DNA from 2 places in the Burkholderia vietnamiensis LMG 10929 genome. Region 2 is predicted to be linked to the other one. Evidence: predicted binding sites of a transcription regulator. Region 2 holds the regulator's gene; the other holds the start of a gene.
The links. Region 2 encodes FliA, which starts transcription of late flagellar genes. Its sites were predicted from a motif close to CTAAAGTTTNNNNNNNNNNNGCCGNTA; they were not measured.
Positions count from the first base shown of each region.

Region 1: the regulator FliA is predicted to act here: its motif matches at 2,149-2,175, upstream of flgK (flagellar hook-associated protein FlgK).

Region 1 is NZ_CP009631.1:967,064-974,123, forward strand. Features, by position in the region: gene AK36_RS14410 (flagellar basal body P-ring protein FlgI) at 1-119, shown strand, start outside; gene flgJ (flagellar assembly peptidoglycan hydrolase FlgJ) at 119-1,108, shown strand; gene AK36_RS14420 (flagellar brake protein) at 1,340-2,095, shown strand; gene flgK (flagellar hook-associated protein FlgK) at 2,232-4,199, shown strand; gene flgL (flagellar hook-associated protein FlgL) at 4,222-5,463, shown strand; gene AK36_RS14435 (solute carrier family 23 protein) at 5,724-7,031, shown strand; gene AK36_RS14440 (transcriptional regulator GcvA) at 7,059-7,060, opposite strand, start outside.
Region 2 is NZ_CP009631.1:600,232-607,291, reverse strand. Features, by position in the region: gene flhA (flagellar biosynthesis protein FlhA) at 1-1,901, shown strand, start outside; gene flhF (flagellar biosynthesis GTPase FlhF) at 1,898-3,688, shown strand; gene AK36_RS12780 (MinD/ParA family ATP-binding protein) at 3,681-4,499, shown strand; gene AK36_RS12775 (RNA polymerase sigma factor FliA) at 4,522-5,256, shown strand; S-adenosyl-L-homocysteine riboswitch at 5,351-5,466, shown strand; gene ahcY (adenosylhomocysteinase) at 5,501-6,919, shown strand.

The sequences.
Region 1 (7,060 bases), 370 kb from region 2:
ACCTCGCCGACGTCGTGAAGGCACTGAACACGCTCGGCGCGACGCCGGCCGACCTGATGTCGATCCTGCAGGCGATGAAGGCGGCGGGTGCGCTGCGCGCCGATCTGGAGATCATCTGATGGCGAATCTTCCGAACGCAAACGACCTGACGCAGCGCTTCGCGCTCGACGTGCAGGGTTTCGACGCGCTGCGCGCGCAGGCGAAGGCGTCGCCGCAGGCCGGCGCGAAGGCGGTCGCGGGCCAGTTCGACGCGATGTTCACGGAAATGATGCTCAAGAGCATGCGCGACGCGACGCCCGACGGCGGGCTGCTCGACTCGCACACGTCGAAGATGTACACGTCGATGCTCGACCAGCAGCTCGCGCAGCAGATGTCGAAGCGCGGCATCGGCGTCGCCGATGCGCTGATGAAGCAGCTGCTGCGCAACGCGGGCCAGGGCGCCGATCCGGCGGGCGATGCCGGCGCGGCCGGCCTCGGTGCGACGGGCCTGGGCGCGGCCGGCGCCGGCACGTCGGGCAACGAAGGCAGCCTCGCCGCGATGAACGCGATGGCGCGGGCCTACGCGAATGCGGCGAACAACGGCGCGCTCGCCGGCACGCGCGGCTACTCGGCCGGCAGCGCGCTGACGCCGCCGCTGAAAGGCTCGAGCGGCGTGCAGGACGCGGACGCGTTCGTCGACCGGCTCGCCGCCCCCGCGCAGGCGGCGAGCGCGGCGACCGGCATTCCGGCGCGCTTCATCGTCGGCCAGGCTGCGCTCGAATCGGGCTGGGGCAAGCGCGAGATCCGCGCGAGCGACGGCTCGACCAGCTACAACGTGTTCGGCATCAAGGCGAACAAGGGCTGGACGGGCCGCACGGTGGCGGCGCTCACGACCGAGTACGTGAACGGCACGCCGCGCCGCGTGGTCGCGAAGTTCCGCGCGTACGACTCGTACGAGCACGCGATGACCGACTATGCGAGCCTGCTGAAGAACAACCCGCGCTACGCGGGCGTGCTGAGCGCGAGCCGCAGCGTCGAGGGCTTCGCGCACGGCATGCAGAAGGCCGGTTACGCGACCGACCCGCACTACGCGAAGAAGCTGATCTCGATCATGCAGCAGATCGGCTGACGCGCCGCGCCGCCACGGCCGCGCGGCGTGATTTCCTGCCGTGTTCCCGACCGCGCCCGGCGTCCGCCGCGCGCGGTTTTATCGTTTGCGCGGAAAATAATCCGCGATTCGATCTAAACTTTCGGTCAGCACTGCCGCTAAGTGTGAGAGACCAGCAACCGGGCCCATGTTCAGGCCCGGTTTTATTGCGTCCCGGTTGCCGGGGCGTCCATGACAAGAAACCGGCTAGCCATGAATATCGAAACGTCGACCGACCCGAGCCTGGATGCGGGCCATTCCGGACCCGACTACGCCCGCCGCAATCCGCTCGAGATCGGCGTGCAGTTGCGCAACCTCGTGAACCGGGGCGACTTCCTGACCGTCCAGTATCCCGGCGGGCAGCTCGTCACGCGCCTGCTCGACGTCGACGTCGGCGCGCGCACCTTCACGTTCGACTGGGGCGCGCTGGCCGAGCAGAACGCCGGCATCCTCGCCGCGTCGCATTGCACCTTCGCCGCCGCGCCGGACGGCGTGCGCGTCGAGTTCACCACCGGCACGCCGCGCGAGACGCGCTACGAGGGGCTGCCCGCGTTCGTCGCCGAATTCCCCGAAGTGCTGATGTGCATCCAGCGGCGCGAGTACTTCCGCGTCGATGCGCCGGTCGTCGATCCGTTCCAGTGTCGCGGCAAGCTGCCGGACGGCGAGGGCTTCGTGTTCGAGGTGCAGAACCTGTCGCTCGGCGGCGTCGGGCTGCGCACGATCGACGAGCGAGTCGAGACGCTCGAAGTCGGCACGCTGCTGCCGGAGGTCGAGCTCGAACTGAACGGTCACGGCAAGCTGTCGCTCGACCTGCGCCTCGTGTCGCAGCGCTCGACGCAGCTGCCGAACGGCTCGCGCCGCTATCAGCTCGGGTTTCGCTTCATGTCGCTGCCGGGCAGCGCGGAGAACACGCTGCAGCGCCTGATCACGCAGCTCGAGATGAAGCGCCGCTCGCTCGCGCGGGCCTGACGCACCGCCTCGCGGCCGCCGCGCGCACGCGCGCGCCGCGTGCGCATTTTTCCCTCAATTTTTTCGATCCGCGGCCGTTATACCGGGAGTCACGCAACCCGGCGGCCGCAGCGCGGCCGGCTCATCAGGATCGCGCATGTCCAACACATTCATGAACCTCGGCGTCAGCGGCCTCAATGCCGCGCTCTGGGGCCTCACGACGACCGGTCAGAACATCAGCAACGCCGCGACGCCCGGCTATTCGGTCGAGCGTCCCGTCTATGCCGAAGAGAGCGGCCAGTACACCGCGAGCGGTTATCTGCCGCAGGGCGTGAACACCGTCACCGTGCAGCGGCAGTACAGCCAGTACCTGAGCGACCAGCTGAACGCCGCGCAGTCGCAAGGCGGCGCGCAATCGACGTGGTATTCGCTCGTCGCGCAGCTGAACAACTACGTCGGCAGCCCGACGGCCGGCATCTCGACCGCGATCACGAACTATTTCACCGGGCTGCAGAACGTCGCGAACAACGCGTCGGACCCGTCGGTGCGGCAGACCGCGATCAGCAACGCACAGATCCTCGCCGACCAGCTGAAGGCCACCGGCCAGCAGTACGACGCGCTGCGTCAGAGCGTGAACACGCAGCTCACCAGCACCGTCTCGCAGATCAACACCTACACCGCGCAGATCGCGCAGCTGAACCAGCAGATCGGCGCCGCGAGCAGCCAGGGGCAGCCGCCGAACCAGCTGCTGGACCAGCGCGACCTCGCGGTGTCGAACCTGTCGTCGCTCGCCGGCGTGCAGGTCGTGCGCAACGACAGCGGCTACAGCGTGTTCCTCGCGGGCGGCCAGCCGCTCGTCGTCGCCGACAAGAGCTACCAGCTCGCGGCCGTCGCGTCGTCGTCCGATCCGAGCGAGCTGACCGTGGTGTCGCAGGGCATCGCCGGCGCGAATCCGAAAACGCCGGACCAGTCGCTGCCCGATGCGTCGCTGTCGGGCGGCACGCTCGGCGGCCTGCTCGCGTTCCGCCGTCAGACGCTCGATCCGGCGCAGGCGCAGCTCGGCGCGCTCGCGACCAGCTTCGCCGCGCAGGTCAATGCGCAGAACGCGCTCGGCGTCGACCTGTCAGGCAATCCGGGCGGCAGCCTGTTCGCCGTCGCGCCGGCGACCGTCTTCGCGAATCAGGGCAATACCGGCAACGCGGCGCTGTCCGTGTCGTTCACGAACCCCGCGCAGCCGACGACGGGCGACTACACGCTGTCGTTCGACGGCACCAACTACACGCTGGCCGACCGCGCGAGCGGCTCGGTGATCGGCCAGTCGACGTCGATGCCGGCGTCGCTGGGCGGGCTGCAGCTGTCGTTCTCGTCCGGCGCGATGAACGCCGGCGACCAGTTCACCGTGCTGCCGACGCGCGGCGCGCTGACCGGCTTCGGGCTCGCGACGACGAGCGGCGCGGCGATCGCGGCGGCGTCGCCGGTCGTCGCCTCCGCGTCGACGACCAACATCGGGACGGGGAAGATCGTCTCGAACGGCGTGAGCTCCGGCTATCAGATTCCGGCCACCAAGCTCACCTACGACGCGGCGACGAACTCGCTGTCGGGCTTCCCGGTCGGCACCACGGTCACGATCGCGGGCACGCCGCCCACCTCGGTGACGATCGCCAACCCGACCGACAGCGTGCCGTACAACGCGAGCCAGGGCGCGAAGATGACGATGTCCGGCACGCTGAACGGCGTGACCGTCACGTTGTCGGGCGCGCCGTCCGACGGCGACTCGTTCTCGATCGGGCCGTACGCGGGCGGCACGAGCGACGGCGACAACGCGCTCGCGCTGTCGCAGCTGGTGACGGCCAAGTCGCTCGGCGGCGGCACGACCACGCTCACCGGCGCGTACGCGAACTACGTGAACGCGATCGGCAACACGGCGAGCCAGCTGAAGTCGTCGAGCGCCGCGCAGACGTCGCTGGTCGGCCAGATCACCAGCGCGCAGCAGTCGGTGTCGGGCGTGAACCAGAACGAGGAAGCGGCGAACCTGATGCAGTACCAGCAGCTATACCAGGCGAACGCGAAGGTGATCCAGACCGCGCAGACGCTGTTCCAGACCGTTCTCGGCCTGTTCAACTGACCGGATTCGAGGGATAGAAGCGATGCGGATTTCCAGCGCCCAGTTTTTCCAGCTGAACGTCTCACAGATGAACGATCAGCAGGCGCAGCTCTCGCAGCTGTACCAGCAGATCGCAAGCGGCGTGAGCCTGCAGACGCCGGCCGACAACCCGGTCGGCGCGGCGCAGGCCGTGCAGCTGTCGATGACGTCGGCGACGCTGTCGCAGTACACGGCCAACCAGAGCACGGCGCTCGCGTCGCTGCAGGCCGAGGACCAGACGCTGCAAAGCGTGAGCACCGTGCTGACCGGCGTGCAGACGCTGACCGTGCGCGCCGGCGACGGTTCGCTCGCCGACAGCGACCGCGCGGCGCTCGCGACCCAGCTGCAGGGCTATCGCGACCAGCTGATGACGCTCGCGAACACGAACGACGGCGCGGGCACCTATCTGTTCGCCGGGGTCAACAATTCGTCGGCGCCGTTTACGAGCAGCCCGAACGGCACCGTGTCGTATGTCGGCGATTCGGGCACGCGCCAGGTGCAGATCGGCGATTCGAGCAGCGTCGCGCAAGGCGACACCGGCGCGGCCGTGTTCATGTCGGTGCAGTCGCTCGGCAGCGTCCCGGTGCCGGCGGCGGACGCCGCCAACACGGGTACCGGCCGGATTACCGCGGTGACCGTCACGAGCCCGTCGGCCGCGACCAACGGCCATCATTTCGCGATCACGTTCGGCGGCACGCCGGCCGCGCCGACCTACACGGTCACCGATTCGTCGGCCAAGCCGCCGACCACGACGCCCGCGCAGGCGTACACGGCCGGCGCGTCGATCGCGCTCGGCGGCGGGATGACCGTCTCGGTGTCCGGCACGCCGTCGGCCGGGGACTCGTTCTCGGTCACGCCCGGCCCGCAGGCAACCGGCGGCGCGGACATCTTCTCGACGCTCGACTCGATGATCGCCGCGCTGAAGACGCCGGTGACGGGCAATCCCGTCGCGGCCGCCGCGCTGTCGAACGCGATGATGACCGGCTCGATCAAGGTCGGCAACACGATGCGCAACGTGACGACGATCCAGGCGTCGGTCGGCGGCCGCGAGCAGGAAGTCAAGGCGATGCAGGCGGTCACGCAGACGGCGTCGCTGCAGACCACCAGCAACCTGACGGACCTGACCGGCACCAACATGGTGACGACGATCAGCCAGTATCTGCAGGTGCAGAACGCGCTGACCGGCGCGCAGAAGGCCTACGTGCAGCTGCAGAACCTGTCGCTGTTCCAGTACGTCAATCCTTGATCGGCGCGCAGCATCGCGCGATGTGAGCCTTCGCTCACGTCGCGCGGTGCGCGTGCCGGTCGCCCGCGCGGCGACCGGCGCGGTGACCCACGGCCGCCCGGCCGACTCGTTCCCCCGTCATACCGCAAGCCCGCTCCCGGCGCGCCATTGCCGCGCGTGCGGCGGCGCGCTTGCCAGCCCCATTTCCGCTCCGTAAACTCGCGCCAGATTCCAGGCCGGCGCACCGTCCGCCGCCGGCGACCGACAGGAGCCCTTTCCCCATGTCCGATTCCTACTTCCCGCGCTGGCGGGTGCAACCGGCCGGCGCGGCGTCGCGCGTGGTCGGGCCCGACGAGCGCCTCGCGTGGCCGCAGATGGTCGCGATGGGCGTGCAGCACGTCGTCGCGATGTTCGGCTCGACCGTGCTCGCGCCGCTGCTGATGGGCTTCGATCCGAACCTGTGCATCTTCATGTCGGGCATCGGCACGCTGCTGTTCTTCGTGCTGGTCGGCGGCCGCGTGCCGAGCTACCTCGGCTCGAGCTTCGCGTTCATCGGCCTGGTGATCGCGGTGACCGGCTACGGCGGCAGCGGGCCGAACCCGAACATTCCGGTGGCGCTCGGCGGGATCGTCGCGTGCGGCGTCGTGTACGTCGCGCTCGGCGCGCTGGTGCAGGCGATCGGCACGCGCTGGATCGAGACGCTGATGCCGCCGGTCGTCACCGGCGCGGTGGTCGCGGTGATCGGGCTGAACCTCGCGCCGATCGCGGTCAGGGGCGTGTCGGCTTCGACCTTCGACTCGGTGATGGCGCTCGTGACCGTGCTGTGCGTCGGCGGCGTCGCGGTGTTCGCGCGCGGGATGGTGCAGCGGCTGCTGATCCTGGTCGGGCTCGTGATCGCGTACGCGATCTATGCGGTCGCGACCAACGGCATGGGCCTCGGCAAGCCGATCGACTTCTCGATCGTCGCGCATGCCGCGTGGTTCGGCGTGCCGCGCTTTCGCGCGCCGGTGTTCGATCCGCACGCGATGCTGATGCTCGCGCCGATCGCGGTGATCCTGGTCGCCGAGAACCTCGGCCACATCAAGGCGGTCAGCGCGATGACGGGCACCAACCTCGACCGCTACGTCGGCCGCGCGTTCATCGGCGACGGGCTCGCGACGATCGTGTCGGGCAGCGTCGGCGGCACGGGCGTGACCACCTACGCGGAGAACATCGGCGTGATGGCCGTCACGCGGATCTATTCGACGCTCGTGTTCGCGCTCGCCGCGCTGATCGCGATCGGGCTCGGCTTCTCGCCGAAGTTCGGCGCGGTGATCCAGACGATTCCGGGCCCGGTGCTCGGCGGCGTGTCGATCGTCGTGTTCGGGCTGATCGCGGTGACGGGCGCGCGGATCTGGGTCGTCAACAAGGTCGACTTCTCCGACAACCGCAACCTGATCGTCGCGGCCGTCACGCTGGTGCTCGGCGCCGGCGACTTCTCGCTGAAGTTCGGCGGCTTCGCGCTCGGCGGCATCGGCACCGCGACGTTCGGCGCGATCATCCTGTACGCGATCCTGCGCAAGGAGAAGGAGCCGGGCCCGGTGGTGTGAGCGGGTAGCGGGGCCGCCGGCGCCCGCTC
Region 2 (7,060 bases):
TGAAGCCGCTCGACTTCGCCGCGTTCCCGAGCGTGCTGCTGTTCTCGACGCTGCTGCGCCTGTCGCTGAACGTCGCATCCACCCGCGTCGTGCTGCTCGAAGGCCACACCGGCCCCGACGCGGCCGGCCAGGTGATCGAGGCGTTCGGGCACTTCCTGGTCGGCGGCAACTTCGCGGTCGGCATCGTCGTGTTCGTGATTCTGATGATCATCAACTTCATGGTGATCACGAAGGGCGCGGGGCGGATCGCCGAAGTGTCCGCGCGCTTCACGCTCGACGCGATGCCCGGCAAGCAGATGGCGATCGACGCCGACCTCAACGCGGGCCTCATCAACGAAGAGCAGGCGCGCAAGCGCCGCCAGGCCGTCGCGCAGGAAGCCGAGTTCTACGGGTCGATGGACGGCGCGTCGAAGTTCGTGCGCGGCGACGCGATCGCCGGCCTGATCATCATGGCGATCAACGTGATCGGCGGGCTGATCGTCGGGATGGTCCAGCACGACATGAGCTTCGCGGCGGCCGGCACCAACTACACGCTGCTGACGATCGGCGACGGCCTCGTCGCGCAGATCCCGTCGCTCGTGATTTCGACGGCGGCCGGCGTGATCGTGTCGCGCGTCGCGACCGACGAGGACATCGGCACGCAGATCACCGGCCAGCTGTTCACCAACCCGCGCGTGCTGACCATCACCGGCGCGATCATCGTGCTGATGGGCCTGATCCCCGGCATGCCGCACTTCGCGTTCCTCGCCCTCGGCGGCGGCGCGATCTGGCTGGCGCGCACGCAGGTGCGCCGCGCGGCGGCCCGCAAGGCGGCCGGCGACGTGACCGAGATCGCGCCGCCCGCCGCGCTGCCGAGCGACAGCCACGAGGCGACCTGGGACGACGTGCAGCTGATCGACCCGCTCGGCCTCGAAGTCGGCTACCGGCTGATTCCGCTGGTCGACAAGAACAGCGACGGCGAGCTGCTCAAGCGCATCAAGAGCATCCGCAAGAAGTTCGCGCAGGAGATCGGCTTCCTGCCGCCGGTGATCCACATTCGCGACAACCTCGAGCTGCGGCCGAACGCATACCGGATCGCGCTGAAGGGCGTCGAGATCGGCGCGGGCGAAGTGTTCCCGGGCCAGTGGCTCGCGATCAACCCCGGCCAGGTGACGGCCGCGCTGCCCGGCGCGGTGACGCAGGACCCGGCGTTCGGGCTGCCGGCCGTGTGGATCGACGTCGCGATGCGCGAACAGGCGCAGGTGTACGGCTACACCGTGGTCGACGCGAGCACGGTGGTCGCGACGCACCTGAACCATCTGGTGGTGCAGCACGCGGCCGAGCTGCTCGGCCGTCAGGAAGTGCAGTCGCTCGTCGAGCGCACCGGCAAGGACGCGCCGTCGCTCGTCGAGGACCTGATCCCGAAGACGATCTCGCTCACCACGCTGCAGAAAGTGCTGCAGAACCTGCTCGAGGAAGGCGTGCCGATCCGCGACATGCGCACGATCCTCGAGTCCGTGTCCGAGCACGCGGGCCGCGGCGACGCGTACGAGATCACCGCCGCGGTGCGCCTGTCGCTCGGCCGTGCGATCACGCAGCAGTGGTATCCGGGCGCGGGCGAGATGCAGGTGATGGGCCTCGACTCGAATCTCGAGCGCGTGCTGTCGCAGGCGCTCGCGACCGGCGCGAACCCGGGCCTCGAGCCCGGCCTCGCGCACAACCTTCTGACCGGCACGCAACAGGCGATGCTGCGTCAACAGAATCTCGGGCTGCCGCCGGTGCTGCTGGTGCAGCACGCGCTGCGCGCGATGCTCGCGCGCTTCCTGCGCCGCAGCCTGCCGCAACTGAAAGTGCTGTCGTACGCCGAAGTGCCGGACACACGCACGATCAAAGTCGTTAACGTCATCGGGGGTTCCGCTTGAACATTCGCAAATTCACCGGCGCGACGAGCCGCGACGCGCTGCGTCTCGTGCGCGAGGCACTCGGCGCCGATGCCGTCGTGCTGTCGAACCGCACGCTCGATGACGGCAGCGTCGAAATCGTCGCACTCGCCGACTCGGATCTCGCCGCGGTCGCGCCGCAGGCCGCCGCACGCGTGCGCGCCGCCGTGCCGCGCATGCCGGAATCGGTGCCGGCCGCCGCCGTGCCGGGCATCGTGACGCGCCCCGGCGCGACGTTCCCGCGCCCGGTCGTCAATCCGGCCGTCAATCCCTACGCAGCCGGCGACGGCGGGCTGCCCGACGTGTTCTCGTCGGTGTTCGGCGCGAGCGCCGACACGATCCAGACGTCCGAAGCGGCCGCCTTCGATGCCGCCCACCACGCCGAGGCGCAGTCGAGCGCCGCGGCAGCGTCGTCGGCCGAGCCGGCGTCGGCGCCGGCCGCCGGCGCGCCCGCCGCAGCGCCGGCCGAACCGGCCGCATGGCTCGTCGAGCATGCGAAGCGCCTCACGCAGCAGCGCGAAGCGCTCAACGCCCGCCTGCAGGGCGCGCCGGCCGCGCCCGCCGCGCCCACGCGTGCACGCCACGACGCGGCACCCGCGGCGCCGGCCGGCTGGGCGCGCGACATCGTGCGCGATGCCGAGCGCCGGATGGCGCCGCCTGCGCGTGCGAACGACGCCCGCGCCGAGAAGCCGGCCGAGCGCACGCGCCTGCCCGCCGATGCGGCCGCCGCGGTGGCCGATGCGGTGAAGGTGCGGATCGAAAGCATCGTCAACGACACGGTGATGAACGAGCTCGGCGCGATGCGCGGGATGATGGAGGAGCAGTTCGACAGCCTGATGTGGCATGACCGCCAGCGCCGCAGCCCGGTGCACGGCGCGCTGACCAAGCATCTGTTCTCGGCCGGCTTTTCCGCGCAGCTGGTGCGGATGCTGGTCGACAACCTGCCGTCCGGCGACGGCGCGCGGAGCTTCGAACAGGCGGCCGAATGGGCGCAATCGGTACTCGCCGCCAACCTGCCGGTGCTCGAAAGCGAAGACGCGCTGATGGAGCGCGGCGGCGTGTTCGCGCTGATGGGGCCGACGGGCGTCGGCAAGACCACCACCACCGCGAAGCTCGCCGCGCGCTGCGTGATGCGCTTCGGCGCGAGCAAGGTCGCGCTGCTGACCACCGACAGCTACCGGATCGGCGGCCACGAGCAATTGCGCATCTTCGGCAAGATCCTCGGCGTGCCGGTGCATGCGGTGAAGGACGCGGGCGACCTCGCGCTCGCGCTGTCCGAGCTGCGCAACAAGCACATCGTGCTGATCGACACGATCGGCATGAGCCAGCGCGATCGCGCGCTGTCCGACCAGATCGCGATGCTGCACGGCGCGAACGCACCGGTGCAGCGCCTGTTGCTGCTGAACGCGACGAGCCACGGCGACACGCTCAACGAAGTCGTTCAGGCCTACCGCAGCGCGGGCGAGCATCCGCACGGGCCGACGCCCGATCTGGCCGGCTGCATCCTGACCAAGCTCGACGAGGCGACCCATCTCGGCGGCGTGCTCGACACGGTGATCCGCTACAAGCTGCCGGTCCACTACGTGTCGACCGGCCAGAAGGTGCCGGAAAACCTGTACGTCGCGTCGACCCGGTTCCTGCTGAAGAGCGCGTTCTGCGTGCCGCGCGACGGCTCGCCGTTCGTGCCGCAGGACGAGGACATGCCGACGCTGCTGTCCGCGCTGACCGCGCGGTCCACCGCCGAACTGCACGAGGTGCGATTTGGATAAACGGATCATCGACCAGGCCGAAGGACTCCGGCGCTTGCTGGCCGGGCGGGCGTCGCGCATCGTCGCGGTGACGGGCGGCCCGCTGGGCGTCGGCTGCACGGCGGCCGTCGTGAATCTGGCAGCGGCGCTGAGCGCGCTGGGCAAGGACGTGCTCGTCGTCGACGAGCGCACCGACGTGCATTCGGCCACGGCGACGCTCGCGGGCGCATGGCTGCGCGACGGCGACCGCACGCGTACGCCGGCCGGCTTCGCGCTGTGCGCGGCCGCGGGCTTCGCACGCGACGGCTACAGCGACGAGCAGCTGAGCGACTTCGTCGACGGCCAGGCCGACATCGTGCTGGTCGATGCGCAGCTCGGCGCGGACGGCGCGTTCTCCGCGCTCGCGCGCGAGGCGCACGACGTGCTGATCGTCACGCGCGTGGCCGCGCAGGCGATCACCGAGGCATACGCGTGCATGAAGCGCCTGCATTTCGCGCACGCGGTCGCGCAGTTCCGCGTGCTGACCAATCACGTCGGCAGCCACGCGGACGCGAAGACCGCCTTCGACAACCTCGCGGGCGTCGCGAGCCGCTACCTGACGGTGTCGATCGCCGATGCCGGCTGCGTGAGCGCCGATCCGCTCGTCGAGCACGCGCGCGAGCTGATGCATACCGCGGTCGACGCGTTCCCGTCGTCGGTCGCCGCGCGCGACTACCGGCAGATCGCCGGCGACCTGCTGTACTGGCCGATGCGCCCGCGCCCCGGCTCCGGCCGCGCCGTGCACGGGGGCGGCAAGCCGTCTTACGAGGCCGGTGCGGCGCACGCCGCGTGAGCGCCACCGCAAGGAGAGAGCCATGATGTACAACGCTCAAGGAAAGATGACCCAGGCCGACGTGCTCGCGCAATACGCGCCGCTCGTGCGGCGCCTGGGCCTGCAGCTCGTCGCGAAGATGCCGGCGAGCGTGGACCTCGACGACCTGATCCAGGCCGGCATGATCGGCCTGATGGACGCGGCCGGCCGCTACAAGGAAGACCAGGGCGCGCAGTTCGAAACCTACGCGACCCAGCGCATCCGCGGCGCGATGCTCGACGAGCTGCGCAGCAACGACTGGCTGCCGCGCAGCCTGCGCAAGACGTCGCGCGAGGTCGAACACGCGGTGCACCAGGTCGAGCAGCAGCTCGGCCGCTCGGCGAGCGAGGCCGAGATCGCGCAGCACCTGAAGATGCCGCTCGACGAATATCAGGAGATGCTGCAGGACCTGCACGGCAGCCAGCTGATCTACTACGAGGATTTCGACCGCGCGGCCGACGACGAGCCGTTCCTCGACCGCTATCGCGTCGATCACGCCGATCCGCTGTCGGCGCTGCTCGACGACCATCTGCGCGGCGCGCTGGTCGATGCGATCGACCGGCTGCCCGAGCGCGAGAAGCTGCTGATGTCGCTGTACTACGAGCGCGGGCTGAATCTGCGCGAGATCGGCGCGGTGCTCGAAGTGAGCGAGTCGCGCGTGTGCCAGCTGCACAGCCAGGCGGTCGCGCGCCTGCGCGCGCGGCTGCGCGAGCAGGCGTGGGTCGGCGCGGAGAACTGAGCGGCAGCGGCGGGCGTCGCGCGCGCCGACGCCGCGCGTGCGGCCGCCCGCCCAACCCCCCATTTCTCGCCACGATTTGCTACAATCCTTCCCGTTTTCCGAGGAGCGTTGCGACGGACCGCCTGTGTCCGCCAGGCTCGGAAAGCTTCACCAAGCAGCCGTGCGGCGAAATTCGCGCCGGCTCCGCTTCCTGAACGGCGCTCACGTCACCAATTTCTAGAACTTTTTTAGAAAGGAGGGCGTGATGAACGCCATTATCGATTCGCAAGTTTCCAACGATTACGTCGTCGCCGACATGGCGCTTGCCGGCTGGGGCCGCAAGGAGCTGAACATCGCCGAGACCGAAATGCCGGGCCTCGTGCAGATTCGCGACGAATACAAGGCGCAGCAGCCGCTGAAGGGCGCGCGCATCGCCGGTTCGCTGCACATGACGATCCAGACCGGCGTGCTGATCGAGACGCTGAAGGCGCTCGGCGCCGAAGTCCGCTGGGCCTCGTGCAACATCTTCTCGACGCAGGACCACGCGGCCGCCGCGATTGTCGAGACCGGCACGCCGGTGTTCGCGTTCAAGGGCGAATCGCTCGACGAATACTGGGAGTTCTCGCACCGCATCTTCGAATGGCCGAACGGCGAATTCGCGAACATGATCCTGGACGACGGCGGCGATGCGACGCTGCTGCTGATCCTCGGCTCGAAGGCCGAGCAGGACCGTTCGGTGATCGCGAAGCCGACCAACGAGGAAGAAGTCGCGCTGTACAAGTCGATCGCGAAGCACCTCGACATCGACGCGAACTGGTACTCGAAGCGCCTCGCGCACATCAAGGGCGTGACCGAAGAGACGACGACGGGCGTGCACCGCCTGTACCAGATGGAAAAGGACGGCCGCCTGCCGTTCCCGGCGTTCAACGTGAACGACTCGGTCACCAAGTCGAAGTTCGACAACCTGTACGGCTGCCGCGAATCGCTCGTCGACGGCATCAAGCGCGCCACCGACGTGATGATCGCGGGCAAGGTCGCGGTCGTCGCGGGCTACGGCGACGTGGGCAAGGGCTGCGCGCAGTCGCTGCGCGGCCTGGGCGCGACCGTGTGGGTCACCGAAATCGATCCGATCTGCGCGCTGCAGGCGGCGATGGAAGGCTACCGCGTCGTGACGATGGAATACGCGGCCGACAAGGCCGACATCTTCGTGACGGCGACCGGCAACTACCACGTGATCAACCACGATCACATGAAGGCGATGCGTCACAACGCGATCGTCTGCAACATCGGTCACTTCGACTCGGAAATCGACGTCGCGTCGACCCGCCAGTACCAGTGGGAAAACATCAAGCCGCAGGTCGACCACATCATCTTCCCGGACGGCAAGCGCGTGATCCTGCTGGCCGAAGGCCGCCTGGTGAACCTCGGCTGCGCGACCGGCCACCCGTCGTTCGTGATGTCGAACTCGTTCGCGAACCAGACGCTCGCGCAGATCGAGCTGTTCACGCGCGGCGAACAGTACGAGAACAAGGTCTACGTGCTGCCGAAGCATCTCGACGAGAAGGTTGCGCGCCTGCACCTCGCGCGCATCGGCGCGAACCTGTCCGTGCTGTCCGACGAGCAGGCCGCGTACATCGGCGTGGAGAAGGACGGCCCGTTCAAGCCGAACCACTACCGCTACTGATGCACCGCCGCCGCCGCGCCGCGTGCGTGCCGTTTCGGCCGTGCGCGGTGCGGCGGCGCGGCGCCGGAGCGCCGCTCGTCACGCCGCGTGCGCTCGCGCGCGGCGCGGCCGGCGGCGCCGACCCGATGCACTGACCGTCCA